DNA from 2 places in the Cupriavidus sp. HY129 genome. Region 2 is predicted to be linked to the other one. Evidence: riboswitches for the same ligand, from Rfam matches in the RefSeq annotation. Region 2 holds a riboswitch; the other holds the start of a gene.
What was found. A riboswitch is a leader RNA that binds a small molecule or an ion and turns the genes downstream of it on or off. The one in region 2 is predicted to bind glycine.
Positions count from the first base shown of each region.

Region 1: another riboswitch for glycine. It lies ahead of K6G35_RS20985 (D-amino acid dehydrogenase); the one in region 2 lies ahead of gcvT (glycine cleavage system aminomethyltransferase GcvT).

Region 1 covers NZ_CP083255.1:1,024,926-1,039,655, forward strand. The annotation lists gene K6G35_RS20955 (MFS transporter) at 36-1,310, shown strand; gene K6G35_RS20960 (hypothetical protein) at 1,436-1,948, shown strand; gene K6G35_RS20965 (hypothetical protein) at 2,048-2,389, opposite strand; gene K6G35_RS20970 (hypothetical protein) at 2,422-2,889, opposite strand; gene K6G35_RS20975 (diguanylate cyclase domain-containing protein) at 3,020-4,612, shown strand; tRNA gene K6G35_RS20980 (tRNA-Leu) at 4,689-4,775, shown strand; gene K6G35_RS20985 (D-amino acid dehydrogenase) at 4,991-6,259, opposite strand; glycine riboswitch at 6,433-6,532, opposite strand; gene K6G35_RS20990 (cytochrome b/b6 domain-containing protein) at 6,567-7,121, opposite strand; gene K6G35_RS20995 (PepSY domain-containing protein) at 7,124-7,390, opposite strand; gene K6G35_RS21000 (DUF190 domain-containing protein) at 7,599-7,922, shown strand; gene K6G35_RS21005 (aminotransferase-like domain-containing protein) at 7,932-9,155, opposite strand; gene K6G35_RS21010 (DUF1338 domain-containing protein) at 9,185-10,204, opposite strand; gene K6G35_RS21015 (Bug family tripartite tricarboxylate transporter substrate binding protein) at 10,261-11,253, opposite strand; gene K6G35_RS21020 (LysR substrate-binding domain-containing protein) at 11,413-12,318, shown strand; gene K6G35_RS21025 (Dyp-type peroxidase) at 12,528-13,475, shown strand; gene K6G35_RS21030 (hypothetical protein) at 13,509-13,724, shown strand; gene K6G35_RS21035 (LysR family transcriptional regulator) at 13,760-14,730, shown strand, end outside.
Region 2 covers NZ_CP083254.1:3,420,851-3,435,580, forward strand. The annotation lists gene K6G35_RS15780 (UvrD-helicase domain-containing protein) at 1-1,311, opposite strand, end outside; gene K6G35_RS15785 (YMGG-like glycine zipper-containing protein) at 1,604-1,825, shown strand; glycine riboswitch at 1,980-2,067, shown strand; glycine riboswitch at 2,089-2,208, shown strand; gene gcvT (glycine cleavage system aminomethyltransferase GcvT) at 2,316-3,443, shown strand; gene gcvH (glycine cleavage system protein GcvH) at 3,547-3,927, shown strand; gene gcvP (aminomethyl-transferring glycine dehydrogenase) at 4,014-6,938, shown strand; gene K6G35_RS15805 (L-serine ammonia-lyase) at 7,118-8,494, shown strand; gene K6G35_RS15810 (MBL fold metallo-hydrolase) at 8,587-9,333, shown strand; gene K6G35_RS15815 (YbdK family carboxylate-amine ligase) at 9,370-10,485, opposite strand; gene K6G35_RS15820 (cation:proton antiporter) at 10,485-11,705, opposite strand; gene K6G35_RS15825 (hypothetical protein) at 11,846-13,807, opposite strand; gene K6G35_RS15830 (branched-chain amino acid ABC transporter substrate-binding protein) at 14,009-14,730, opposite strand, start outside.

The sequences.
Region 1 (14,730 bases), on a different replicon from region 2:
TGGAGGGCATTCAAGGCCTTCCTCCGACCGACAGCATGACCAACGCTCCCCGCTCCCATACTCGCGCCGCATCTCAGCCCGCGGCCCCTGCGCCATGGTGGCGCGATACCGTCTTCCTGTTGCTGGCCGGCGGGCTGGTCATGGGGCTGGCGCTGGGCGCGCGGCACGTGCAAGGGCTGTTCCTGCTGCCGATCATCGGCGACCGAGGCTGGACGCGCGAGTCGATCGGCTTCGCCATGGCCGTGCAAAACCTGACCTGGGGCATCGCGCAACCATTCACCGGCATGGTGGCCGACCGGTTCGGCTCCTGGAAGGTGATGCTGGCCGGTCTGGTGCTGTACGCGCTGGGCCTCTACGGGATGGCGGTGATCACGAGCGCGCCGGCATTCGTGCTGGTCGCCGGGGTTTGCATCGGCGTGGCGCAGTCTGGCACGACCTTCGGCGTGGTCTATGGCGCGCTGAGCCGCATGGTGCCGCCAGAGGACCGCAGCCGCACGCTGGGCATCGCCGGGGCAATCGGTGGCATCGGCCAGTTCCTGATGGTTCCATCCGCGCAGGCGCTGTTGTCGTTCGCCGGCTGGACGAATGCGCTGATGGTGCTGGCGGTATGCGCGGCGGTGTTGATCCCGTTCGCGTTGCCGTTCCGCGATCGCGTCCCGGCATCCGATGCTGCTACCGGCGGCCAGCCACCGATGCCGATGCTGGCCGCCATCCGCGAGGCTTTCAGCCACTCGGGCTTCTGGCTGCTCAACCTCGGCTTCCTGGCATGTGGCTTCCAATTGGCCTTTATCGCCAACCATCTGCCCGCCTACCTGCGCGACAAGGGGCTGCAGCCCGCTGACGGCATGGCCGCGCTGGCCATCATCGCGCTGGCCAATATCTTCGGCACCTATGCGTTCGGCTGGCTGGGCGGGCGGCATACGCGGAAGTACCTGCTAGCCGGCATCTACCTGGCGCGTACGTCGGCAATGGCCCTGTTCGTGCTGCTGCCCCTGAGCCCGATAAGCCTGTATGCGTTCGCAGCGGTGATGGGCTTCCTGTGGCTCGGCACCGTGCCGCTGACCAGCGGCATCGTCTCCCAGGTATTCGGCGTGCGCTACATCACCACGCTGTTCGGCTTCGTCTTCTTCGGCCACCAGCTCGGCTCGTTCCTGGGCGTGTGGCTGGGTGGGGTGGTGTTCGAGCTGACGCGGTCCTATGACCTGGTCTGGATGGGGGCGATGGCACTGGGGGTGATTGCCGCCGCGCTGCACTGGCCGATTGACGATCGGGCGATCGCGCGCGCGCCGATGCGCCCGGCACGGGCATGACGGGCTATGTGTCCTGCGGAATAAACCCTGGCGATCCGGTGTTTACGTAGCAGGCGAGATACGCGCTCAAGCAGTCCAAGTGGAGTATGCTGGGCACGAGAGTCTCACCGATACCGGAGCCAACCATGCAACTTCGTTTACCCGTCTGGATGGGGATCGCCGCCCTGGTCTTGAGCGCATGTGCGTCGCTGCAACCCGTGGAGACCGGGCAGAAGATGATCGGGAGTCCGCAGTCGGCCGTGAGCGACACATTTGGCAAGCCCACCGAGACGCATCAGCTTGCCGACGGCACGCTGCGCTGGATCTACTCGAAGCAGCCCTACGGGTATGACGTTTACGCGGCCGATTTCGATGGATCGGGCAAGCTGATCGCGTTCCGGCAGATGCTGACCGAGGCCGAAATCTACAAGGCGCAGCCCAACGCCTGGACCAAGCGGGACGTTCTGGAACGTTGGGGCATGCCGCGCGAGCCAATTCAGTACTACCCGTTGATGAAGCGCGAGGCGTGGTCGTACCGCATGTACCTGCCCGGCTACGTGCCGGCGCATTTCAGCGCCTACTTCGACGATAACGGGGTGCTGGATCGCACGATGATCATCATGGATACGTACGGCGCGGACCGCAGCCGCTCGAAGTAGCGGCCGCGTTACCCGATGCGGTACTGCCCTGGCGGCGAGATTAGTCACCAGGGCATCCGCGCAGTTAGCCGCGAAGGCATCCGCGAAGTCTCCCCGAAGTTAGCCCCGACGAACGGCGGTGACCTTGCCGCCCACCACGTCGATGGACCGGCGCTGCGGGTTGTAGTCCATCGTGGCCGGCAGGCTCTGGCCGTCGCGGCTGCCGAAGCGCCAGGCACAGCCCTTGAGCAGGGCGGCGGCCTCGGCTTCGGTCTTGCCGATCAGCGCCTCGTCGCCCAGCTTGTCGGCCTGGCAACCCTCCGGCGTGCCACGGCCACCCTGGGGGCCCGGGTTCGGAATCGGCTCTGCCGGCGGTTGCGACGCGCAACCGGCCACCATGGCGACGAGCGCGACAGCACTGGCGGTGGTCAGTCGCTTCAATTGGCGGTTCGATCGAGTCATGCGGAGGCTCCTTGTGAAGATAACAGCGATTTCTAGAGTTTCTGCGCTGCCGCCAGCGTGAAGATCTTGCTCCAGCGGTTGGCGGTGCTGCCGTCCGCGACGGGGATCTTCCAGTCTGCGGGCGTGTGGTGGTGCAGCGTCAGCGCAATGTGCCACTTGCCATCGGCGGCAACGGCGCGGGCCTCGCCGATATCGGCGAAGATCAGCACGACACGCCGGCCATTCATCTCCAGGACACCGTTCTTGCGCTCGGCGTCCAGCCTCAGGCTACCCCAGTCTCCGGTCAGCGCGAGCACTCGCTCGCCGTTGACACGCTTGCCGTGGATGGCCCGATAGCGTTGCAGCCAGCGCACGGCCAGCGCGGTCAGGGCGGCAAGCAGCGCAACCACTGCGGCGGTGCCGGCGATCGCGCCGTAAGCGGCGGCTACTTTCAGGTAGAGCTGCACGACGCCGTAGACAAAGGCAGCCAGTAACGCCAGCCCCAGGAGAATGATTGGCACGTTCGGTTTTCCGGATGTGTTGTGCATTGGCGGCGCCACCGGGCGCCGCGCCAGTGTCGGACTGCGCAAGCCTATAATGGTTCGCCCCGCACAGCCAGTCGGGGCCCCGATCTGGTTCGGCCGACCTTCCATGCCATCGTATCCTCTCGTCCTTTGTCTGACCATCGCCGTGGTGTGCAGCGTGGGCATGGCCATTGCCGCCTGGCCGCGCCGTGACGACCCTACGGTCAGGGCGTTCCTGCTGCTGGCCGGGGGCGTGGTGGTCTGGAGCGGCGGACGGCTGCTCGAGATCAGCGAATCGGACATGGCTGGGCGGATCTTCTGGGCCAAGCTCCAGTACCTCGGGATCGTGGCCGTGCCAATTGGCTGGCTCGTGGCGATGATCCATGTCAGCCGGCCGCATTTCGTGGTGCCCTGGTCGAAGCTATGGGTGCCCGTGATGGCGGCCGTCCTGTCGGTCGTGCTCGTGTTTACCAATGAGCGCCACCATCTGGTCTGGACCTCGATCGAACTGATGCCCCCCGGTGTATCACCCGGCGCTGTGTTCCACCACGGCATCGGCTACACGATCATGGCGGCGTGGACCTATGCGCTGCTCGGACTGAGCCTGTACTTCCTCATCACGGCCAAGGTGCCGAACGCGGCGTTGTCGGTGCGCGGACGGAACATCCTGGCGTGCGGCCTGGCGCTGCCGCTGGTCTTTCATCTCGCCTATCTGGAACGCCTGACCGGCCCGCTCGGCGGTGATCTCACACCGGCCACGTTCTCGGTCATGACGGTGCTGGTCTGGTTCTGTGCGCTGCGATCGCATCTGGACGATGTCGGGCACTACGCGCGGCTGCGTGTTTTCGACACTATCCGCGAAGGCTGCGTGATCCTCGGCCTGGACGGCACCATCGTCGAGTTCAACCCCGCGGCGGCGCGCATGTTGCCGGAACTGGCGCAAGGCGAGGTGGCGCCTGCCACGTGGCAGGACTTGCTGTCTTTGCCGACCACGGCCGAAGACGTCGGCACGAATCCCGGGATTCCCCAGGGCGCGCAGTACGAACTGACGGTGGAGCCCGTTTGCCGGATGGATGGCAAGCCAATCGGCAGGCTCGTGTTCATGCGCGACATCAGCCGCTATCAGTCGCGCGAGCAGGCGCTGGCCATGCAGCTTGGGCAGACCGCGCAGGAGTTGTCGCGCGCCCAGGCGGACCTCGACGTCGATGCCCTGACCGGCATTCCGAATCGCCGCTACTTCCAGCGCGAGTCGCATGCCGCGGTGACACGCGCCTACGAACGCGGCACGGAAATCGGCCTGCTGATTCTGGATGTCGACCTGTTCAAGCAGTTCAACGATCTCTATGGCCATCCGCGTGGCGATGAGTGCCTGCGGCAGGTCGCGACGGCCTTGACCTGCGTGCTCGACGGCACGCAGTTTTGCGCCCGCCTGGGTGGCGAGGAGTTTGCCGTGGTGCTGCCGGATTCCACGTCCGAGGAGACGAGAACCATCGCGCGCCGGATGGTGGCAGCGGTGCGCGAGCTGGGCATTCCCCACCACGGCACGCCGGTGCAGCCGTTCGTGACGATCAGCGTCGGCGCGGTCTGCGCCGTGCCCGACGCGCCGCGCCTCGAGCCACTGCTGCATCGCGCCGACAGCGCCATGTACCGCGCCAAGCGGGCGGGCCGGAACCGCTACGTGGTCGATGGCGGGCTCTACCTGGAACTGCGCGGCAACTGACCCGGAATGAATTCGCGAGAATTCACACAGGGGCTTGCAAATTCCACAGGCTTCTGTAGAATTCGCGGCTCGCATCGCCCAGATGGCGGAATTGGTAGACGCACTAGGTTCAGGTCCTAGCGGTGGCAACACTGTGGAGGTTCGAGTCCTCTTCTGGGCACCAGATTCGAAAAGCCCCGCGCAAGCGGGGCTTTTTTCGTTCTCCGCCCGGAAAGAAAGGCCCTTGAGGGCCTTTCGCGAGGACGAGAAAAGGTTGCGCTTGCAAGCGCAACCCGGGGTCGCGCATGGGTGACCGAGTCCTCTTCTGGGCACCAGATTCGAAAAGCCCCGCGCAAGCGGGGCTTTTTTCGTTTCTACGCCCGGAAAGAAAGGCTTCCCTCAGCCGTTGCCCACCACCAATCCGCCAACGCCCACGCGCCCTTGCTGCTCCGTAGCGGCGTGGCGCACGACATCCCCCACCATCTCGGCCGTCACGGCGGACAGCGTCCAGCCCAGATGCCCATGCCCTGTGTTGTAGAACACGTTAGCGGCATGGCCCCGACCGACGCGCGGCATCATGTTTGGCATCATCGGTCGCAACCCCGCCCAGGGCACCACGCTGCGGGTGCTGACGCCGGGGAAGCAAGCATGGACCCAGTCGATCAGCGGACGGATGCGATCGGCGCGGATGTCGCGGTCGACGCCATTGAACTCTGCGGTGCCGGCTATGCGGAATCGGTCCACGCCCAGACGGCTGGTGACAAGCTTGGTTTCGTCGTCGAGCAGGCTGACCGTGGGCGCCGAGGCCTGGCTTTCGGCGTCGTTGAGGTTGACCGTGATCGAATAGCCCTTGACCGGGTAGATGTTCACGCGGTCTCCGAGTTGGCGCGCGAATTCGCGGCTGGCAACGCCGGCGCAGACGACCACGGCGTCGAATTCGCGTGATGTCGTCTGGCCATCGTCAGCCGAGACGATCGTCACTCGCCGGCCGCTGGTCGACACGGCGCTCACGTCCTGGTTGTAGAGCATCTGCACGCCCAGTCTGCGCGCCGCCGCAGCGATACCAGTGGTGAACTTGTGGATGTCGCCGGTAGAGTCGCTTTCGGTGTAGTAGCCGCCGTAGTACCGGCCTGCCAGCGTCGGCTCGATGCTTCGCATCTCGTCCGGGGTCACCGCGCGCCGTTCGAGTCCGCCTTCGGTGAGCAGCTTCGAGACTTGCCCTGCGTGATCGAAGCCCGCCTTGTCCCGATAGATATGCAGGATGCCGCGCCGCTTGAGGTCGAAGTCGATGCCCTCCGCCTCCGCCCACGCAAACAGGTGCTGGCGCGCGGCAATGGCAAGCCGCGTGGTCTCCACCGTGTTGCGGCGGTAATGCGGGATCGATGCGATGAACTCGGCGAACCAGCTCAGCTTGTGCCAGGTCGGACGCGGATTGACGAGCAGCGGCGCGTCATTGCGCAGCATCCACTTCAGGCCCTTGGCCAGCGTGGACCAGTGCGTCCAGACTTCCGCGTTGGAGGCGGAGAGCTGTCCGCCGTTGGCGAACGAGGTTTCCATGGCCGCATAGCGGTGCCGTTCGAACAGGGTGACGGAGAACCCGCGTTTGGCCAGGGCGTAGGCCGTCGTGGCGCCGGTGATGCCGCCGCCGATCACTGCAATGGATTTCATGTCGAAGGTCTTTCAGGACGTCGTGGGATGGCAGTCCGCCGCGCACCATGCGCGGTTGCGGACGCCCCCTCTGTCCTTGACCTGAGAGATTCGCGGCACACGAACAATACGCGTGCCGCTTGCTCCTTCGGTACCGCCGGCTGACGTGCAAGCCGGGGTTCTTCAGAGTTCAATGGCGGGTACCGGTCCTTTTGCCTGAGAGTTTCCGGGGCGGTTGCTCCTTCGGCGCTGTGTCGGCCGGGCGGCTGGCACAGACTCTCCCGATACACGCGGGGTAAAACGATGGCAACTATGCCATATAAATCCGCTAGCGGTGCGGATCACCTGGCTTGCGCCCCGTGATCATGGCAGCGACGAGGTTCTCGCGGCCCTTGATGCTCATGACGATGGCCGCGGCCACATGCAGGATCACCAGCGCCAGCAGCCCGTTCGCCAGCCAGCGATGGATGTCGACTGGCAAATCCTCGCCCCAGAACGCATCGAGACGCGAGATCCAGCCGGTGACCGCCAGCGCCAGGATCAGCGCCCACATGGCCAGCATGGCGACGGCGCCCAGCGGCGTATGGCTGACATACCGCGGCGCGCGGCCGGCGACCAGTGCCTTGCCATAAGCCAGCATGGCGGACGGACGTGGCAGCCATGTGCGGAAACGCGCAGGCTGGCTGCCGATGAAGCCCCACAAGACCCGGAACAGCACCAGCCCCGCGGCGATGTAGCCGAGGGTCCGGTGCACCTTGTCTCCGGAGTCCTGGACGAGGTCAAAGCAGACGATGGCCGCCACGCTCCAGTGCGTGAAGCGCACGACCACGTCCCAGACGCGAATCGTGTCGGGGGCGTTCGTCCGGTCCGCGGGCGCCGACATGCTTAGCTGCCGATTTCCGATTTGACGATTTCAAGCGTCTTGGTGTCGAAGTAGATCTCGGCCTTCTTGCCATCCTTGGTCGTGCCGTAGATCTCGTAGCAATTGCCGTCCACCTTGAACTTCTTGATGTTGTAGCCCTGTTCCTGGATCTTGGCCTTGGCATCGGCTTCCGGCATCCATTCGGATTTCGGGTGCTTGGCGCAGTTGGCGCCGGCGAAAGCGGCGGTCGAGAACACTCCGGCAACGAGGAAAGCGGCAATCTTCTGCATGAACTTCTCCGGCAATGAGCCCCGCAAGGGGCGATGGCGGCATCCTAACTCAGAATGAGAGCCATTCTCAACACTGGGTTTCCCAGGGGGTGTCGGGCGCTCGCGGCCCAGCGGCTGGTCTTGGACCATTGCAGTCACCTGGCATACGATGAAACTGCCACGTGGGGGGCTCCAGCTTCTGGCCAATCCGGACCCGCAGGGAGATGTCATGCAGGGCTATCAACTCACCTTCTACACCCAGGAAGGTCGGCGCTATCACGGCAAGCAGCTATCGCACTGGCTGATGCAGGTGATGCGGGAGATGCAGATTCGCGGCGCCACGCACACGGTGGCGGCGGAGGGAATCGGGCACGACCATCGCTTCCACTCCTGGCACTTCATCGAACTTGCCGATCGGCCGGAAGAGGTGACTGTGGTTGCCACGGTCGAAGAGGTGGAGGCGCTGCTGGAGCGCCTGCGTCACGAAGACATCCGCCTGTTCTATGCGAAGACGCCGGTCGAGTTCGGCTTCGTCGGCACGCTCGATATCTGAGCGCCTGGCTCAGGCCGGATTGATGACGGATACCCCGGCACGCGCCGCGGCCCGGGCAAGCCGCGCCACGCCTTCCTCGATCTGCGCCGGATCGGCGCCCACGAACGACAGCCGGAACGCGGGGCGCGCGCGACGCTCGGCATAAAAGCCGGCACCCGGCACGAACAGCACTTTCTCTGCGATGGCATGGGGCAGCAGCGCCGCCGCGTCGTCGATGCCATCCACGGATACCCACAGGAACATGCCACCGGCGGGATCCGCAAACCGGATGCGCGTGCCGAACGCCTGGCGCAACGCCGTCGTCAGCCGATCGCGCTTGTCGCGGTAGACCGCCACTTCCCGCCCGACCTGCGCGGGCAGGTTTCCGGCCTGAAGGTAGTGCGCGGCGGTCAGTTGCAGCCATGGCGGCGTGCACAGGTCCGACACCTGCTTGGCGATCACCGCGCGACGCACGATCTCCGGCGCGGCCACCATCCAGCCCAGCCGCAGTCCTGGCGCCAGCGTCTTCGACAGGCTCGCGAGATGCACGAGCCACGGGCGCGCGCCGGGTACCTGATTGCAAAGCGCGAGCAGCGACGGCGGCGGCGGACCGTCGAAGCACAGCGCGCCGTAAGGATCGTCCTCGACCAGCACGATCCCGTGCTGTGCCACCAGTTCCAGCAATTGAAGCCGGCGCGCGGGTGACAGCGTGGCGCCGGTTGGATTGGCGAAGGTCGGCACCGTGTAGATCATGCGCGGACGTGCCGGCGCGTCCGCGAGCATCGCCTCCAGTGCGTCGACGTTCATGCCGTCATGGTCAGACGGCACGCCGCGCACGTCAGCGCCGGCCAGCCGCAGTGCCTGCAGCGTGGCCGAGTAGGTGGGTTCTTCCACCAGCACAAGGCTGCCCGGCTCCACCAGCGCGCGCACGAGAAAATCGAAGCCCTGCTGCGAGCCGCTGGTGACCAGCAGTTCGTCCAGGGCGACGGCCGCGCCACGCTCCGCCATCAGGGCCGCCAGCGCCTGGCGCAGCGCAGGCGTGCCCTCCGTCGCACCGTACTGCAGGCACTCGGCAGGACGTTCACGCAATGCCTGCGCGGATGCCGCGCCGATGCCTTCCACGTCGAACAACGCGGCGGACGGATAGCCGCCAGCGAACGAGATCATCTCCGGGTCGGAGAGATACTTGAACAGCTCGCGGATCGGCGAGCCTTGCGGCTCGCGTAGCGCGGGAACGAAGGGGTAGGCGGTCATGGCGCGCTCGTGGTTGCGGACGTCGTGCTTCAGCAGGCCGCGGCGGTCATCTTGAAGATGCCCTGCGCATTGCCGGCGTCGAAGCCCAGGTCCGTGCGCGTGATGGCCTGTGCCTCGTCGACGTAGCGATCGCGCGTGATGAACTCGTAGAACGAACCCGGTACCTCGCGCACCACCTCGTCACCGCTGGCGCCAACGAACGCGCGGCGAACCGGATCGGCGCGGAACGCGGTCTGCTTCACGCGGCCGCTTTGCGACACCTCGACCTTTTCCTTCATAGGGCGGCCCACACGCTTCTGTTCGTCCGATACCGCGAAGACGTCCTCCACGCGGTCGGTGGCGTGGTTGAATGCATTCCCTTCGGTGGCGATCCACGCCATCTCGGACGACTCGGCCAGCAGGCGTTCGTAGTCGTTCAGATGCGGTGTGGCGTGCTGACGCGCGAAGCAGCCGGCCAGCAGGTCGATCAGCTCCCCGGCATCGGCCAGCGGCAGCGCGCCGTCACGTTCCAGTTCCCACAGTAGCGACTGCGCGCGCGGCGTGAGCGGATCGACGGAGTTGCCGACGACGTGGCTCACGGCTTGCTGGAATTCCTCGCTATAGCGCTCGGGATGGAATTCGCTGAGGAAGAACTGCGCGATTTCCTCCGGCGCATCGGCGTGGGCATACGAGCGGCCCGTCATGCCGATGCGGTCGAGCGGATACGTGCCATTGAGGCGGTAGCCGAGCGGGCGCAGGATACGCGTGAAGGCTGCCTCGCCTGCGGGCAACGCGCCGTTCTCCTGCCAGCGCACGGTGCGCAGCGCGCCGTGGTCGAAGTGCACCTTGCCGCCCGCGGCCGCTACATCCTCCGTGTAGGCCTTGCCGGTGGGCACGCGATCCAGGATGCCGGCGAACAGCACCAGGTTCAGCGCATGAGCGATCTCGGCGCGCGTGGGGTGACCCAGCTTGCCGGTCGGCAGCGTGGGTGTGGCCACCAGTTGCGAGAGCCGCGTGGCGGCTTCGGTGCCGAGGCTAAGGGATACGAGCGAGGTGACGTTGGAAATCATGATGAGATGCCGCGCGGGGACGCGCGGAAAGGCAGTTGGAATAACGTAGGTGGTTTTCAGTCCACCGAGGCGCCGGACAGTCGGACGATGTCGCCCCACTTCTGGCGATCCTTCTTCAGAACCTCGGCGAAGGCATCGGGCGTGCTCGGTGCCGGTTCGGCGCCGAGTTCGCGCATCTTGGCCTGCACGGCGGGCTCGCCGAGCACGCGCGTCAGGTCCTGGCTAATCTTCTGCGCCACGGCTGCAGAGGTACCACGCGGTGCGAGCAGACCGAACCACGGGCTGGCGTCGAAGCCTGGCACCGGGCCGGCGGCGGCGACGGTTGGCACATTGGGCAACGCCGACGAGCGTGCCGGCGTGGTCACCGCCAGCGCCTTGAGCTTGCCCGAACGGATGAACGGCAGCGAAGCCGGCAGGTTGTCGAACATCACGTCGACGCTGCCGCCCATCAGGTCGGCGATGGCCGGGCTGCTGCCCTTGTAGGCGACGTGGCTCATCTCCGTGCCAGTCATGCGCTGGAACAGTTCGCCCGCGAGGTGCGTGGAGGTGCCATTGCCGGCCGATGCCATGTTCACGTGTTTCGGATGCGCCTTCAGATAGGCGATCAGTTCGCCCAGCGTCTGCACATGGGCGCGCTCGGCGAAGGCCGGTGACACCACGACCACGTTCGGCACCTTGGCGACCATCGTCACCGGCACGAAGTCGGCGGCGGCGTCGTAGGGCAGCTTCTTGTACAGCGTCGGGTTGATGCCGAACTCGCCCACCGAGCCCATCAGCAGCGTGTACCCGTCGGCCGGGGACTTGGCCGCCGTGCCGGTGCCGACGATGCCACCCGCGCCGGGACGGTTGTCGACGAGGACGGTTTGCTTCCACTGGATCGCGAGCTGGTCGCCGATCAGGCGCGCCACCATGTCGGTGGTGCCGCCCGGTGGATACGGCACGATGATGCGTACGGGTTTGGCCGGGAATTCCTGGGCGGCGGCGATGCCGGGAACAGCCGCGCCGAATGCGAGGCCGGCAGCTGCGAGGGCGCTGATCAAACGCTTCATGTTGTCTCCCTGTCCTGCTTGTCTTTGTTCGTTCTGGGGTGCCGCGTTAAGAGGGGGCGCGGCGGTGCGAGTTCGAATCGTTCCTCATCAAGCTGACGGTTTCAAGCGAGATTTCGGTATAGGATGATGACTTTTAGTCAACAAGTCCGTCCCCGCCTCATGCGCCAACGTCTTCCGAGTCTGTCCAACCTGCGTGCCTTCGACGCGGCGGCGCTGCATCTGAATCTGCGGCGCGCGGCGGCGGACCTGTACATCACGGAGAGCGCGGTATCGCGCCAGATCGCCTCGCTGGAAAGCCTGCTTGGCGTGCAGCTTTTTCACCGGGCCAATCAGCGCATCACGCTGACGGCGGCGGGGGTGCTCTACAGCCGCCAGGTGCGCGAGATGCTGCGCAAGCTGCAGCGCGACACGCTGGACATCATGGCGCACGAAGGTGTGGGTGGCACGGTGGAACTGGCGTGCGTGCCAACGCTGGCCGTCGAGTGGCTGATTCCACGGCTGCCGGGTTTCTATGCCCGCCACCCGCAGGTCATCGTCAACATCCGCGCGCAGTCGGATGTCTTCCTGTTCGAGGGCACGCCGTACGACGCGGCGATCCACTTCGGCGAGGCGGTCTATCCGGGCGCGCGGGTGGACCGGATGTTCGGCGAGGAGTCGGTGGCCGTCTGCCATCCAGACTTTTTTGGCGGCAAGAAGCGGGTCAGCGTCAACGACATCGCGCGATCGCCGCTGCTGCACCTGGTCACGCGCAGCTTCGGCTGGAAGCAATGGATGGAGGCTGCCGGCATTGACGATGTCAATGCGTTGCGCGGCGCGCGCTATGACCACCACAGCATGGTCATCAGCGCGGCGCGCGCGGGGCTTGGCATCGGGCTGGTGCCGCGTTTCCTGGTGGAGGAGTACCTGACGCGCGGGCTGCTGGTGACACCCGTGGCGCGATCACTGCGCGCGACGAGTGCGTACTACCTCGTGGTGCCCGACAACCAGCCAATGAGCGATGCGATGGGGCACCTGCGCGAATGGTTGCTGGAGGCAGCGGGTGAGTTCGTGGGCGTCGCGACGTAGAGGGAGCCTCGAGGGAACGACCTTGTGACTTCGCGTTGTGACTTCGCGTTGCGCCAAGGCTTGAGTGCCGTATACGATGGGGTACGGAACATGGTCGTGGTCCCGGAAACCCATGCCAAGGTGTGGCTTTCCCAACTAGTGCACGTGTTCTAGTCTTGAAGACTGTCTGGCGCAGTCAGCGTCTGAAGCTATAACCATACTCACTCCCCATGCCAAACGACCCGATCGAACCCCAGGCCGTCTATCAACCTATTACCCGCAGCGCGATCTTCATCGTCGCGACGCTGACGCCCGGTGCCGAGCACGCCGCGACCGTGCGCGCCTGGTGCGCGGATGTCGCAGCGCTCGTGCGGTCCGTCGGCAAACGTGTGCCGGGCGGCAACCTGTCATGTGTCTGCGGCTTTGGCACCAACGCCTGGGATGCACTGTTCGGGGGCCCGCGTCCCGCATCGCTACATGCATTCCGCGAGTTCGGCGCCGGCGATCGACGCGCCGTGGCCACACGGGGCGATCTGCTGCTGCATATCCGCGCGGAACATATGGATCTGTGCTTTGAACTCGCGACTCAGTTGATCGGCCGGCTCGGCGCGGCGGTGACCGTGGTCGACGAAGTGCATGGCTTCCGCTACTTCGACATGCGCAGCATGGTGGGCTTTGTTGACGGCACTGAGAATCCAGTGGACCGCGAAGCCGTGGATTTCACGATCATCGGTGACGAGGACCCATCGTTCGCAGGCGGCAGCTACGTGATCGTGCAGAAGTACCTGCATGACATGACCGGCTGGAACGAGCTTTCCGTCGAGGCGCAGGAGCGCATCATCGGGCGGACCAAGTTGTCCGACATCGAACTCGATGAGTCGGTCAAGCCGACGTGCTCGCACAGCTCGCTGACGACGCTGGAAGAGGACGGCAAGGAAGTGAAGATCCTGCGTGACAACATGCCGTTTGGCTCGCCCGGCAAGGGCGAGTTTGGCACCTATTTCATCGGCTACGCGCGCTCGCCCGCGCCAATCGAGCAGATGCTCGAGAACATGTTCGTCGGGCGTCCGCCGGGCAACTACGACAGGCTGCTCGACTACAGCAAGGCAGTCACCGGCAGCCTGTTCTTCGTACCGTCTCAAGCGCTGCTCGAAGCGCTCGCGGAACGCAACCCATAGACCGCGGGCCTGGACGATGATGGCGGCCTCGGCATGTCCGTCGAGGCCGAGTGCGAATCGGTGGATCCGACCGACCTGTTCGGCGAGCAGCCGCTGGGGCTGCCGCAGCGCGCCAAGGCCACTTCAGACGCCACTGCATCCGATTCGCACCAAAAAAAACTGACCCTGTCATACTCCCGTAATACCCACACTAAGAGCATGGACTCCATCATTGTTCGTGGTGTGGGACAATCGCGCCCCATCGGGTAAGGGTTTTCCCGGTGTTCGCGTGAACAAGGTGCGCAATGAAATCGATCGACTGGAAGGACTGGGAAATCTTCTGCCGCGTGGTGGAAGGGGGCGGCTTCACACAGGGGGCCGAACTGGCCGAAGTCCCGAAGTCATCGGCGAGCGCCGCGGTGGCGCGGCTGGAAGGGCAACTCGGCGTGCGATTGTTCGAGCGGACCACGCGTCGGGTGCGCGTCACTCAGCGCGGCCAGCAACTATATGATCGCGTGGCGCCACTGTTCGGCGAACTGCGCGAGATCAGCGCGGAAGCGGCGTCCGTCAGCGAAGAGGTCAGCGGCACGATCCGCATCGCCACACCCTATGAAGTCGGTTCGCAGCACCTTTCGCCGACGGTGAACCGGCTGCTCAAGCTGCATCCCTCGCTGCGCGTGCAACTCGATGTGAGCTGGGACCAGCCAGACCTGATCCGCCACGGCTACGACCTGGCCTTCGTCATGACAGACACGGGGTTGAGCGATAGCTCGTTTGCCAGCAAGCGGGTGGTGCTGATCGAACGCGCGTTCTATGCCGCGCCGTCCCTGATTCGCGAGCGCGGACTGCCGCGCACGCCGCAGGATTTGCAGGGCTGGCCCACGGTCGGCAATCTTGACGATACGCGTTGGGAATTCCTGCGCGATGGGGTGGAAACCTTTGCCATGGATGTGGAACCCCGCATCTGCACGCACAACGCGGAAGTCCGGTTTAATGCCGCGGTGGATGGCCTGGGCGTGACGCGCCTGTCGCCGCGATTTGTGCGCGAGGCACTTGTGGAGGGCAAGCTCGTGCGCGTGCTGCCTGGCTACGCATCGTCCCCGCTGAAGGTCTATGTGCTGATGCCCGCCCGCAAGCTGATGCCGGCCAGCGTGCGCGCATTTCTGGATGCGCTCGAGGAAACGCTGGGTGTGCCGGAAACGCGTCGGCCCGGAGTGCGCGTGACGGCCGCAACGCGCATTGAGGAGCGCGCGGAAGATCAGAACGATGACGATGG
Region 2 (14,730 bases):
GCCTGCGAACGTGCCGAGCACTTCGAGCGTGGTGTTGCCTACGCCACGACGCGGCGTGGTGATCGCGCGGATGAATGCGGGATCGTCGTCGGGGTTGGCGATCAGGCGCAGGTACGCGCAGATGTCCTTGATCTCGGCCTTGTCGAAGAAGCTCTGGCCGCCGGAGAGCACATACGGAATGCGCTCGCGGCGCAGGATCTGTTCGAACAGCCGGGCCTGGTGATTGCCGCGATAAAGGATTGCGTAGTCACGGAACTGCGCGCGCCGCTCGAACTTGTGCGCGGACAGCCGGAACACCACCGACTCTGCCTCGTGCTCCTCGTCGTTCATCGGGTGGATCGCGATCGGATCGCCCATGCCATGTTCCGACCACAGCTTCTTGTCGAACAGCTTCGGGTTGTTGGCGATCACCGCGTTGGCTGCTTCCAGAATCCGCACGGTCGAACGGTAGTTCTGTTCGAGCTTGACCACCTTCAGACTCGGGAAATCGGACTGCAGCAGGCGCAGGTTGTCGAGCGTGGCGCCACGCCAGCCATAGATCGCCTGATCGTCATCACCCACTGCGGTGAATGCCGGCGCGCGCAGATGCGACCCACCGGCCAGCAGCTTGAGCAACTGGTACTGGCACGCGTTGGTGTCCTGGTACTCGTCGACGAGGAAGTAACGCAGGCGGTTCTGCCACTTCAGTTGCACGGCTTCGTCGCGCGCGAACAGTTCGGCGGGCAGGCGGATCAGGTCGTCGAAGTCCACCGCCTGGTAAGCGTGCAGCGTGGCCACGTAATTGCGATACACCATCGCGGCCTGGTGCTCGTCGGCATCGCTCGCCTGCGCGAGCGCCGTCTCCGGGTCGATCATGCCGTTTTTCCACAGCGAGATCGTGCTCTGCACGCTGCGGATCAGCTTCTTGTCCGTGGTGCCAAGCTGCTCCTGCACCAGACCGAAGCAGTCATCGGAATCCATGATCGAGAACTGCGGCTTCAGGCCAAGGTGCTCGGCTTCCATGCGCAGGATCTGCACGCCGAGCGAATGGAACGTGCAGACCGTGAGTTGCTTGAGCGGAATCCGCTTGCCCTCGCGCGTGGTCTTGCCCTCCATCAGCTTGCCGATGCGCTCCTGCATCTCCTTGGCCGCCTTGTTGGTGAACGTGACGGCGGCGATGTGGCGCGGCTCGAACCCCTTGTCCTCGATCAGGTGCGCGATCTTCTGCGTGATCACGCGCGTCTTGCCCGATCCGGCACCCGCCAGGACGAGGCATGGCCCGTCGAGATAGCGAACGGCTTCGGATTGCGCGGAATTGAGCCCGTGGGACATGTGATCTTTGATGAGGATTGGCCAGGATCGGCCGAAAAGGCGCGGATGAAGCACACCGGAGCCGGTGCGCCAAAGCTGGCGATGTTAACACGTGCCTCGTGTCACGCGCCTCGTGTCTGGTCGCACCCTGCACGTGTGTCGGAGACCGTCCTACGGCAAGCGTTTCGAGCCCGTAACAATCGTAAGCCGCGGGCACCCGGGCACGGCATCGGCCTCTCACTTTTCACAGCGTGCCGGTATGGCTGGCGCGCGTGGCAGTACCGCATGTCGACAACAAAGCACTGGAGGCCATATGACTACGTTCCGCACGATTTCGAAGCTCACACTGATTGGTGTCACGCTTGCTGCCTTTGGCGGCTGCGCCGACATGACGCCGAAGCAGCGCAACACGGCGATCGGCGCGGGCGTCGGTGCCGTGGGTGGCGCCGTACTGACCGAAGGCAGCCCGCTGGGCACGCTCGGCGGCGCCGCCGTGGGTGGCGTGATCGGTAACGTCACGACCAAGGGTCACTAAGGGTTGTCCCAGGGCCGCTCATCAAGGGCCTGTTACCGGGCGCGATGACGGCCACTGACAGGTTGGCGAGGGCCGCCCGCAACGGGCGACCACGCACGGGACCGGGCCTGCCGCACGAGGTTTGACAAAGGCAGACCGGTCCCGTACATTCACGCGCATCCGGCCGGGAGAGCGCGCAGCGATTGCGCCGCCGAAGGGGTATCACCCGAAAACTCTCAGGCACCATGGACTGGCTGGATCGGCATGCAACATGCACACAATGCATGCCGCACTCTGGAGAGCGACATCCGCTATTGCAAGGCAATGGTGAGCATGTCCACCGAAGGGGCGCACGAAGCACCACGCTTCGTAATCTCTCAGGTATCGAGGACAGAGGGGTCATCCGCGGCAGCGGACTGGTAGCGCATTGGCGCGACCGGACGCTGCGGCGGATGACCCTTTTTTCGTTTTCGAACCACGGTTTTCGAACCGAGCGCCCCCAAGGACATCCATGACGCTCCAGGCCACGCCCCTCAACGCCATCCACCGCGCCCTCGGCGCCCGCATGGTCGACTTCGGCGGTTGGGACATGCCCGTCAACTACGGCTCCCAGATCGAGGAACACAACGCGGTACGCGCCGACGCCGGCATGTTCGACGTCTCCCACATGTGCGTGGTGGACCTGAGCGGCACCCACACGCGCGCCTTCCTGCGCGGCCTGCTGGCCAACAACATCGACAAGCTGCAAACGCCGGGCAAGGCGCTCTATTCGTGCATGCTCGACGAGAAAGGCGGCGTCATCGACGACCTGATCGTCTACTTCTTTGCCGAGGACCGGTTCCGCCTGGTGGTCAACGCCAGCACGGCCGTCGGCGACATCGAATGGATCCAGTCCCGCAACACGGCCACCGGCAGCGGCGTGACGATCACCCCGCGCCGTGGCGACGTGGCCCCGGCCGGCGTGAGCAAGCTGGCCATTGTTGCAGTGCAGGGTCCGAACGCGCGCCAGAAGGTGTACGACGCATTCCCGTCGACCCAGCCCGCCGACACGCTCAAGCCTTTCAACGCGGTGGTGGTGCACGACGCCGAGATGGGTGAACTGATGGTGGCCCGTACCGGCTACACCGGTGAAGATGGCTTCGAACTCGTTGTGCCGGCGGAGAACGTCGCGGGCATCTGGGAAAAGCTGTCCGCCTCGGGCGTGCGTCCCGCCGGACTCGGCGCGCGCGACACGCTGCGGCTGGAAGCCGGCATGAACCTGTACGGCCAGGACATGGATATCCACACCTCGCCGCTCGATGCGGGACTGTCGTGGACCGTCGACCTGCAAAGCGAGCGCAACTTCATCGGCAAGTCGGCGCTGCTGGCCAGTGGCCAGCAAAAGACCTTCGCCGGCCTGATCCTGCGAGACAAGGGTGGCGTGCTGCGCGCGCACCAGAAAGTCATCACCCCGGCCGGCGACGGCGAAATCACCAGCGGCACGTTCAGCCCGTCGCTGGCGCAATCAATCGCCTTTGCCCGCCTTCCCCGCGACATTGCCCCCGGCACCGAGGTGCAGGTGGAGATTCGCGACCGCAAACTGACCGCGACTGTGGTTAAACTGCCGTTTGTGCGCAATGGCAAGGCACTCGTGAGCTGAGGCATCGCCCGGCTTCACACCAACGGTCGCCCTTACATTCCCCCGGCGGGCCAGCCAGGGGGATGCCTGAAACAAGAAACACACTGCATTCCGGAGAACCTCAATGAATTTCCCCGCTGACCTGAAGTACACCGAGTCGCACGAATGGGTGCGCGTCGAGTCCGACGGCACGCTGACGATCGGCATCACCGATCACGCGCAGGACGCGCTCGGCGACATCGTCTTCCTGGAACTGCCCGAAGTGGGCAAGTCGGTCGGCGCCGGTGACGCGCTTGCCGTGGTGGAATCGGTAAAGGCCGCCTCCGACATCTACGCCCCGGTGGCTGGCGAAGTGATCGCCGTGAACGAAGCCGCCTCGGCCTCGCCGGAATCGGTCAACGCCAATGCGTTCGACGCCTGGCTGTTCAAGCTGAAGCCGGCCAACAGCGACGACGTGAACGGCCTGATGAGTGCCGACGCCTACAAGGCCAGCGTCGGCGCCTGAGCCCCGACACCCTGACTGATTCGATGCCGCAAACGCGGCGGCCAGGCTGACCACCTGCCGCCGCGCCCCCCACGAGATTCCTTGCCATGAACGCCCCGCTCCCCATGAACGCTGCCGCCCAAGGTGCCCGGCCCACGCTGGCCGAACTGGAGGCGCGCGACGCCTTCGCCGCCCGTCATATCGGCCCCGATTCCGCCGAACAGCAACACATGCTCAAGGTGCTCGGTTTCGAGAGCCGCGCCGCGCTGATCGACGCCGTGGTACCCGCCGCGATCCGCCGCCGTGACGGCATGTCGCTGGGCGAATTCACCGCACCGCTGACCGAGGAGGCCGCGCTCGGCCGCCTGCGCGCGCTGGCGGGCAAGAACCGTGTGCTCAAGAGCTTCATTGGCCAGGGCTACTACAACACGCTCACGCCGGGCGTCATCCTGCGCAACATCTTCGAGAACCCGGCGTGGTACACCGCGTACACGCCGTACCAGCCCGAAATCTCGCAAGGCCGTCTGGAAGCGATGCTGAACTTCCAGCAGATGATCACCGATCTGACCGGCCTGGATATCGCCAACGCGTCGATGCTCGACGAAGGCACCGCCGCCGCCGAGGCGATGACGCTGCTGCAGCGCGTGAACAAGCACGCATCTAACACGTTCTACGTGGCTGAAGACGTCCTGCCGCAAACGCTGGAAGTGGTTCGCACGCGCGCCCTGCCGCTCGGCATCGAGGTCAAGGTCGGCCCCGCCGCTGACGCCGCGCAGGCCCATGCCTTTGGCGTGCTCCTGCAATACCCGGGCGTGAATGGCGATGTGGCCGACTACCGCGCAATTGCCGAAGCCGTGCACGCCTCCGGTGGTCGCGTCGTGGCCGCTGCCGACCTGCTGGCGCTGACGCTGATCGCCGCGCCGGGCGAATGGGGCGCAGACGTGACTGTGGGCAACTCGCAGCGCTTTGGCGTGCCGCTCGGCTTCGGTGGCCCGCACGCGGGCTACATGGCCGTGAAAGATGAATTCAAGCGCTCGATGCCGGGCCGTCTGGTCGGTGTGACGATCGACGCGCAAGGCAACAAGGCCTATCGCCTGGCGCTGCAGACGCGCGAACAGCACATCCGTCGCGAGAAGGCGACGTCGAACATCTGTACGGCGCAGGTCTTGCTGGCCGTGATGGCGTCGATGTATGCGGTCTACCATGGTCCGCAGGGCCTCAAGCGCATCGCCCAGCGCGTGCATCGCCTGACCGCCACGCTGGCCGCCGGCCTGAAGACGCTGGGTCACACGCCGCTGAACGCTACGTTCTTCGACACGCTGACGCTGGAGACCGGCTTCAACACCGACGCGTTCCACGCATCGGCGACGGCCCGTGGCATCAATCTGCGCCACGTGGACGCCACGCGCATCGGCATCTCGTTCGATGAAACCGCATCGCGCGACGACGTGATCGCGCTGTGGGAAATCTTCGCGCACGGCAAGGCCGTGCCCGACTTCGACACGATCGAGGCCTCGGTGCAGGACGGCTTCCCGGCGACGCTGGCGCGCCAGAGCGCGTACCTCACGCACCCGGTGTTCAACACGCACCACGCCGAGCACGAGATGCTGCGTTACCTGCGCGCGCTCGCCGACAAGGACCTCGCGCTCGACCGCACGATGATCCCGCTGGGCTCCTGCACCATGAAGCTCAACGCCACCAGCGAGATGATCCCGGTGACGTGGCCCGAGTTCAGCAACATCCACCCGTTCGCGCCGCTCGACCAGACCGTCGGCTATCGCGAAATGATCGACCAGCTTGAGGCGATGCTGTGCGCCGCCACCGGCTACGCCGCGGTAAGCCTGCAGCCGAACGCCGGCTCGCAGGGCGAGTACGCGGGCCTGCTGATCATCCACGCCTATCACGCCAGCCGTGGCGAAAGCCATCGCGATATCTGCCTGATCCCGTCGTCCGCGCACGGCACCAACCCGGCGTCGGCGCAGATGGCCGGCATGAAGGTGGTGGTGGTGGCCTGCGACGAGAACGGCAACGTCGATCTGGAAGATCTGGCCAAGAAGGCCGAGCAGCACAGCAAGAACCTGGCCGCGATCATGATCACCTACCCGTCCACGCACGGCGTGTTCGAGCAGGGCGTGCAGCAGATCTGCGACATCGTGCACAAGCACGGCGGGCAGGTCTACGTTGACGGCGCGAACATGAACGCGATGGTCGGCGTGGCCGCGCCGGGCCAGTTCGGTGGCGACGTGTCCCACCTGAACTTGCACAAGACGTTCTGCATTCCGCACGGCGGTGGCGGCCCGGGCGTCGGCCCGGTGGCAGTGGGCGCGCATCTGGCGGACTTCCTGCCGAACCAGGACAGCGTCGGCTATCGTCGTGACGAGAACGGCATCGGTGGTGTCTCGGCCGCGCCGTTCGGCTCGGCCAGCATCCTGCCGATTTCGTGGATGTATATCGCGATGATGGGCTCGGCCGGCCTGACCGCCGCCACCGAGAACGCGATCCTGACGGCCAACTACGTGGCCCGGCGTCTGTCGCCGCACTTCCCGGTGCTCTACACGGGCCAGCACGGCCTGGTGGCGCACGAGTGCATCCTGGATCTGCGCCCGTTGCAGAAGGCCACCGGCATCAGCAACGAGGACGTGGCCAAGCGCCTGATGGACTACGGCTTCCACGCGCCGACCATGAGCTTCCCGGTGCCGGGCACGCTGATGATCGAGCCGACCGAGAGCGAGGCACTGCACGAGCTCGACCGCTTCATCGACGCGATGATCGCCATCCGCGGCGAGATCGCGCGTGTCGAGGACGGCAGCTTCGATCGCGAAGACAACCCGCTCAGGCACGCGCCGCACACGGCCGCTGTGGTCGTCAGCGACAAGTGGAACCACAAGTACACGCGCGAGGAAGCCGCCTACCCGGTGGCATCGCTGCGCACGCAGAAGTACTGGCCACCGGTTGGCCGCGCGGACAACGTGTACGGCGACCGCAATCTGTTCTGCTCGTGCGTACCACTAAGCGAGTACGCTGAAGACTGAGACCCGCTTAAAAAACGATTCTGGCGTCGTTGCGCGGCCTTGCCGTACCACTTGTACTGTCCGCGGCCGCGCGCCTAGCCAGAACCGCTTCGCTTCGTTTTGTAAGCGGCTCTGCGGCACCGCCCTCGCGCAGGAGTGCCGGGTAGTCTTACTTTTACGGCACATCTCAGGAGTCAGCCGTGGCAGTCAGCGTCTTCGATCTGTTCAAGGTGGGCATTGGCCCGTCCAGTTCGCATACCGTCGGCCCGATGCGCGCCGCCCTGATGTTTGCCCACGGGCTGGAGCGTGACGGGCTGCTGCCGCAGGTGGCCAGTGTGCGCGTGGAGTTGTATGGCTCGCTGGGTGCGACGGGCAAGGGACACGGCACCGACAAGGGCGTGATCCTGGGCCTGATGGGGGAAGCGCCGGACACGGTCGACCCGAACACCATCGACGCCAAGCTCGCCGCGCTGCGCGCGAGCCGCCAGCTCTCGCTGCTCGGCAAGCATACGGTGCCATTCGTAGAACGCGAACACATTGCGTTCTATCGCCGCGAGGCGATGGCCGAGCATCCCAACGGGATGAAATTCCACGCCTACGATGCGGACGGCACCTCACTACGCGAGGCCCGCTATCTGTCCGTGGGTGGTGGCTTCATCGTCACGGCGGGCGCACCCAACACGCAGTTGCAAGCGGCCGAGCGCCAGTTGCCGCATCCGTTCCGCAGCGGACGCGCGATGCTCGACATGGCCCACGCCAGCGGCAAGTCGATTGCCCGGCTCATGCTGGAGAACGAACTCACGTGGCGCTCCGAGCAGGAGGTCATGGACGGCCTGCTCCACATCTGGGACGTGATGCAGCAATGCGTGGCACGCGGTTGCCGCACCGATGGCGAACTGCCCGGGCCATTCAAGGTGCGCCGACGCGCGCCCGAGCTGTATCGCAACCTGACCGAACGCGCCGAGCGCACCCTGTCCGATCCGCTTTCGGTCATGGACTGGGTCAACCTGTACGCAATCGCCGTCAACGAAGAGAACGCGGCGGGTGGCCGCGTGGTCACGGCGCCCACCAATGGCGCGGCGGGCATCATTCCGGCGGTGCTGCACTACTACGACCGCTTCATTCCGGGCGCGAACCCGCAGGGCGCGGTGGATTTCCTGCTGACGGCGGGTGCGATCGGTCTGCTCTACAAGCTCAACGCGTCGATTTCCGGCGCGGAGGTCGGATGCCAGGGTGAAGTCGGCGTGGCCTGTTCGATGGCGGCCGGGGCGCTGGCGGCCGTGCTCGGGGGCACGCCCGAGCAGGTGGAAAACGCCGCCGAGATCGGCATGGAGCACAACCTCGGCCTGACCTGCGACCCCGTGGGTGGACTGGTGCAGATTCCCTGCATCGAACGCAATGCCATGGCGGCGGTCAAGGCGGTCAATGCGGCGCGCATGGCCCTGCGCGGCGACGGCACGCATTACGTCTCGCTCGACTCGGTCATCAAGACCATGCGCGAAACCGGCGCGGACATGAAGACCAAGTACAAGGAAACCGCGCGAGGCGGCCTGGCGGTCAATATCGTGGAGTGCTGAGTCCGGGTGCCTCCGGTTACCCGCGCGGGTTGCAGGTACCGATGGCCGACGTATGATTGAGGCACCTTCGGTTTGCCAAAAACAACACGGCCATGCAGACCTTCCATCAGCTTTTCGACGAAACGTCGTCCACCTACACCTATCTGCTGATCGACGCGGACACCCACGAGGCGGTGCTGATCGATCCCGTGGACCGCCAGTACGAGCGTGACCTCGGCATACTTGCCGACACCGGCGCCAAGCTGGCCTGGGTGGTGGAAACACATGCCCATGCCGACCACATCACGTCGGCCGGGCATCTGGCGCAGCAGACCGGCGCCCACACGGCGGCGCCGTCGGGCTGCGACATCAAGCCCGCGCAGAAGCAACTCATCGACGGCGACACGCTCCGCTTCGGCAATCAGGTGCTACGGGCCATCCATACGCCCGGGCATACCGCGGGCAGCATGAGCTATCTGTGGGAGGAGCCCACCACCGATGGCGTGGTGCGCCGCATCTTCACCGGCGATGCGCTACTGATCGACGGCTGCGGCCGCACCGATTTCCAGTCCGGCGATGCGGGCACGCTGTTCGACAGTCTGACGCAGAAACTCTTCCGCCTGCCCGACGACACACGCGTGTATCCGGCGCATGACTACAAGGGCCGCACGGAGTCCACGATTGGTCAGGAGCGCGCCACCAACAGCCGGGTGGCGGGTCGTACACGCGACGAGTTCATCGTGATGATGCGCGGCCTGAACCTACCCCGGCCAAAGCTGATCGACGTGGCCGTGCCGGCCAATCAGCAGCTCGGTCTGGTCACCGGCCGCGATGGGGAAAGTGTGCCGCACGGCGCGTGAGTTGCGCGCTGCGCGACGTCGGCGCAGCGCCTTGTCTCAGCCCCCCCACTGCTCACAGGTCTGTCGCACCATATCGCGCAGGCTGTGCGCATCGCGATTGGCGGCGCGCACCCAATGCGCGTCGTTGCTGCGACTCGCCGCCAGCGCGCGAATATTCGATAGCGCCTCCAGCGAACCCAATGCTTCCGCATGTGGCTCAAGCGCATCGCAGATTGACAGGATATGGTCGGCGATCGGCATCCGTGTCAGTTCATTCGGATGCACATACTCGCCCTCCAGCCCGAAGCGACACGCCTGGAAGCGGTTGAACGTGTAGACCAGATAGTCGTCTTCCTGAGGCATGAATGGCCGCGACAACAGCAGGTAACGCGCCAGCGCCTGGATATAGGCTGCGATGTCACACGCGCGCTGCACGGTCAGTGGCGTGTCCATGACGCGAACTTCGATCGTGCCGAATTCCGGCTTGGGACGAATGTCCCAATAGAAGTCCTTCATGCTCTCGATCACACCGGTGGCGCGCATCTTGTCGAAATACGCCTTGAAGGCATCCCAGGTCAGCACGAACGGCGCGCGCCCGCTCATCGGGAATGCCGCCACCGAATTCAGGCGGGCCGAAGCAAAACCGGTATCCACACCCTGCACATAGGGCGACGACGCGGCCAGCGCAATGAAGTGCGGGACGTAGCGCCCGATGGCGTGCAGCAGGAACAGCGACTCGTCGGCGCTCGGGCACCCGATATGCACGTGCTGCCCGAACACCGTGAACTGCTTGGCAAGATAGCCGTAGAGTTCGGAGATGTACTGGTAGCGGGGCGAGTCGGAAATCGTGCGATCGGACCATACCTGGAACGGGTGCGTGCCGCCGCCGCAGATGCCGAGGTTCAGCCCGCGTGACGCATTGACCATCAGGTCCCGCATCACGCTCAGCTCCTCGAGCGCCTGTGCGTAGTCGTGGCAGATCCCCGTGCTGATCTCGATCATCGACGGGCTGATCTCCGGCTTGATGTCGCCGGCATGTTGCGCGCCCCTGAGCGCCCGGAGCAGGTCCGGCGCGAACGGCGCGAGGTCATAGTCATGACGATTGACGAGCTGCAGTTCCAGTTCGACACCAAACGTCAGGGCTTCGGAATGCTTGAAGGGTTCGAGCGACATCAGCGCCCTCCGTTGTCACGCGCTTCGCCGACATAATGCAGCGCCCACGCCGCAATGACGGGTCCGAGCAACTGCTCGATCGCCAGCGCACACAGAATGATCGAAGCCAGCGGCGAGCCGGTTCCCGGATACAGCAAGGCGACGTCGTTCATCAAAAGATAGGCGAGTCCCGACATCGGAGCCAGCGCCAGGCCGAGCGCCGTGCACTGGCGCAGACTCAGGCCCGAGAAGGACCCCAGCGATATCACGCCAACGAGCTTGGCAACGTGACGCATCACGACCAGCGCAATGGCCAGCATGCCACCCACCGCCCAGTCATGTGCCGTCAGCGGCAAGCCGAGCGAGACGATCATCACGATGATCAGCAGGCTGCCCGCGCTGCCGAAGTGCGTGGGCCACACATGCGGCTGTCGGTCCTGATGCTTGAAGACCACGCCGGCCAGCATCAGCGAGAGCGGCATCGACAGCTTCAGCACGCGCGTCAGCGCCAGCGCGAACAGGACCAGACCAACCAGCACCAGGAAGCTGTAGTGATCGTCGGCGGACATGCGGGCGTAAATGGCATGGCCAACCTTGCCGACCACCCACGCCAGCAGGCACGAGCCAATCAGCAGGTAAAGCGGATGCAGCAGCGCCGCGCCGATGTTGCCGTATTCGGAATGCAGCCAGCCGGTGGCCACCTGCACGATGACAGCGGCGTAGATGCTGTTCAGGGCCGCCATTGCCATCAGCCGCTCGGTTACCTGACCTTCGGCGCGCAATTCGTTCTTGAGCTGGAGCACGATGGTCGGCGACGTGCTGACCGCGATACCGCCCGCGAGAATCGCCACGGCCGGTGACGCGCCGAGCCACTGCAACACTGTGGACACCAATCCCCAGGTCAGCAGGCTTTCCGCCCCGCTCGTGAACAGCAGCCAGCGGTTCGCGCGCAGCCAGGAAAACGAAAGTCGATGGCCAAGCTCGAACAGCGCCAGCGCGAGCGCCATGTCGATCAGGATGCGCGTCTGCGCGATCATGTTCTCGTCGACGATGCTGCGTCCGAGCGTGCCCGCGAACAACCCCGCGGCCGCATAACCAACGATGCGGGGGAAGCCGAGCCAGCGGCGGCATAGCTCGCCGGCCAGTCCCGCGCCAACCAGCGCGAGCCCGACCCAGAACAATCCGCTCGGGGCCAGTGGCAGGGATGGGAAAAGTTGGCTTAGTCCGTTCATGGTCGACATGGTAACGGAAGCACATGAATTTTCGTGTCGGGTGTTGTCCGACGCTTCTTTTAATGCGCTTGTAACTTTCGGCTTCTGCCATTAAAAAACGCCATCTTCGCAGATGGCGTTTTCCCGGGGTTGGCAAATTCAGAATAGGCTCACACGCCCCAGACCTTCCATTTGGGGCGCGTCGACTTCAGGCCGGCTTCCACCTGCGCGAAAAGGCCCCGGGTGGCACCCTTGTCGCCCTCGAGCGCGCGGGCCTTTTCGAACCAGGCAAGCGCCGTTTCGCGCTGCGCCATGCCTACGGCGGCCCGTACCGCCGTCAGCCAGGTTCGGGCATCCCAGTCGTCCCGCGCGGCGAATGCAAGCTGAAAATCGGTCAGCGCTTCAGGAAAGCGCGCCAGGTCGACTAGCAACGCAGCCCGCTGCACGCGTGCCTGAGCCTGGCCCCGGCCATCGCCCTCGCCCTCGCCAAGCTGCACGGCTTGCTCCAGCAGCGGCAGCGCGCGGTCGTTGTCGCCAAGGTCACGCCAGATCTGGCCGAACCGACTGCATAGCCACGCGTCTTCGACCAGCATCGAGCGGCGCTCCAGCGCTTCGAGTTCGGCGCGCGCATCGGCTCGATCATGTTCGTCCATCGCCGCCATGCCGGACTGGAGCAGCCCGGCATAGTGGGCGCGAGCGTGCGCCATGGCATGGGCGCCCTCGCTGCGCGCTTCCACCGGCAGCGCGTCAAGACGCGCATCCATATGCGAGATGGCCGCGCTGGCAGACTCGGTAGCCTCGCGGCCGCCAATCGCCGCCCAGGCCGCCACCAGACGGCTGAACACCCAGCTCACATTGCCGGGATTGCGTTCCACCGGGTAGCGGTTCATGACCTCGCCGGCCAGGTCGACCACCTGCTGATGCTGGCCTGCCGCCGCGTGGGTGTCGAGCAGGTCGATCCAGTGGTCGATGAAATCGCTCGCCGCCATACCCTTGCGGTGCAACGCCAGCTTTTCCTCCAGATGCGCCTCGTCGGCAGGCAGCAAACGCGCCAGCAGACGGCACAGCAACGAGTAGAGATGAGGATCGGCATTGCCGCCGTGGCCGCGCGGGTCGCCTTCGCCTGTGGAAAAGTACGACTCAAAGCAGGCCAGGCCCTTGCGGCAGGCGGCCTCGAGCAGCGGCCTGAGCGTGGCCTGCGACGCCGGCACCTCGTCGATGAAGGCACCGAGCGCGCTGGCCGCATGGAAATACAGCGCGCCGTCGTCGGCGTCCGCCGTCAGCGCGAAGCCGGTCCATGCCGGTTGCGGCGCAGGCGCATTGGCCGGTGCGGCCGCGTTGATCTGGTTGCGCAAGGTCAACACGCGTACCTGTGTCAGCGGATCGGCCTCCTGACGCAGATAGGTATCCATGTCATCGAGCGCACCCGCCGGATCACTGCCCAGACGCAGTGGCGCGCGCAAACGGCGTGCCTCGGGGTGGTCGGCTTGCTCGGCCAGCACCCGTTCGGCCTGCACGGCAGCGAGCGCATCGCCCTCGGGCGGCGTCAGATCGAGCAGCTCGGGGGAATCCAGCGCGATACGTCCCAGGCAGACGCGCAGCAGCGGCTCCCCCAGTTGCCCGGCGGCATCGCAACGCGCCACGTAGTCCTGCACCAGCGGGAGAATGTCACCCGCGCCAAGGTCCGGCGCGCGATAGAGCAGATCGTGCCAATAACGGCCCGCGAGGGCGAAGTCATTGAGGCGAAGCGCGACGAAGCCGGCATAGAAATGCGCCGCCCACTCGCCAGTGGCCAGCCCGTTGCGGCGCGCCGCTTCATGCATCCACGGCTGCGCCTCGGTATCACGCCCTTCGCGCATCAGCAGCGTGCCGTAGATATGGGCCAGCGCGCCACGTGACGCCCAGCGGTGCACTGGCGCCAGCGACAGCGAAGGCAGGCGTTCCATCGCCTCGTCCAGCGCGGCCAGCGCGCCAGGCACATCGTCGCGATCGGCATGCAGTTGCGCGCGCAGCGCTGCATAGTCCACCACCTCAGGGTGTGCCTCCCAGAGCTGGTCGGCCACCTGCAGCGCCTCGTCGTGGCGCCCGGCATTGGCTAGCGCGATCGCGTGCTCGTAACGGACATCCTGCACGGTCGGTTCCTTCTCAAGAATTCAGCAAAAGCGGAATTATGCGCTAACCGCGGGAATCACCCGGGAAAGAACAGCGGGGGTTTCGGGCTGGTTCCCGCCGCCCAACAAAAAACGCCACCACGGGCCGGGCCCGGGTGGCGTCTGGTACTGCGCGGCGCGCTGGACGGAGGAAAGCCGTCCGGCGCGCCGATGCAGGCTGGCTTACTTGCCGCCCACGGTCTGCAGCACGGTCCACTTGCCGTCAGCCACCTTGTAGACGGTGATGCCGCCGTCCTTCAGGTCGCCGCGGGCATCGTAGGCCAGCGTCTTGGTGGTCACGCCCTGCATGTTGGTCGCAGCCAGCACCGGCAGGTAGCGCGCCGGATCGGCCGAGCCGGCCTTGATCATGGCCGTCATCATCGCGGTGGCGCCGTCATAGGCATACGGCGAGTAGGTCTGCACCTTCGAGCCGAAGCGCTTCTCGTACTTCTTCTCATAGGCCACGCCACCCGGCATCTGGTCCAGCGGCAGGCCGGCCAGCGACACCACGGTGCCATCGGCTGCCGGGCCGGCCAGCTTCAGGAAGTTGTCGGTCTTGGACATTTCGCCCGACACCAGCGGCGCCTTCATGCCCAGTTCCTTCACCTGCTTGGCCATCGGGGCCGACTGCGTCTCGGCGCCGCCGTAGAAGATGATGTCCGGGTTGGCGCGCTTGATGTTGGTCAGCACGGCCTTGAAGTCCACGGCCTTGTCGTTCGTGAACTCGCGGCGGACGATCTTGCCGCCAGCGGCCTTGGCCGCCTTCTCGAACTCGTCGGCCAGACCCTGGCCGTAGGCCGTGCGGTCATCGACGATGGCGATGTTCTTGGCGCCGAGCTTCTTCACCACGAAGGCGCCGATCACCGAACCCTGCTGGGTGTCGGACGTCATCATGCGGAACGTGG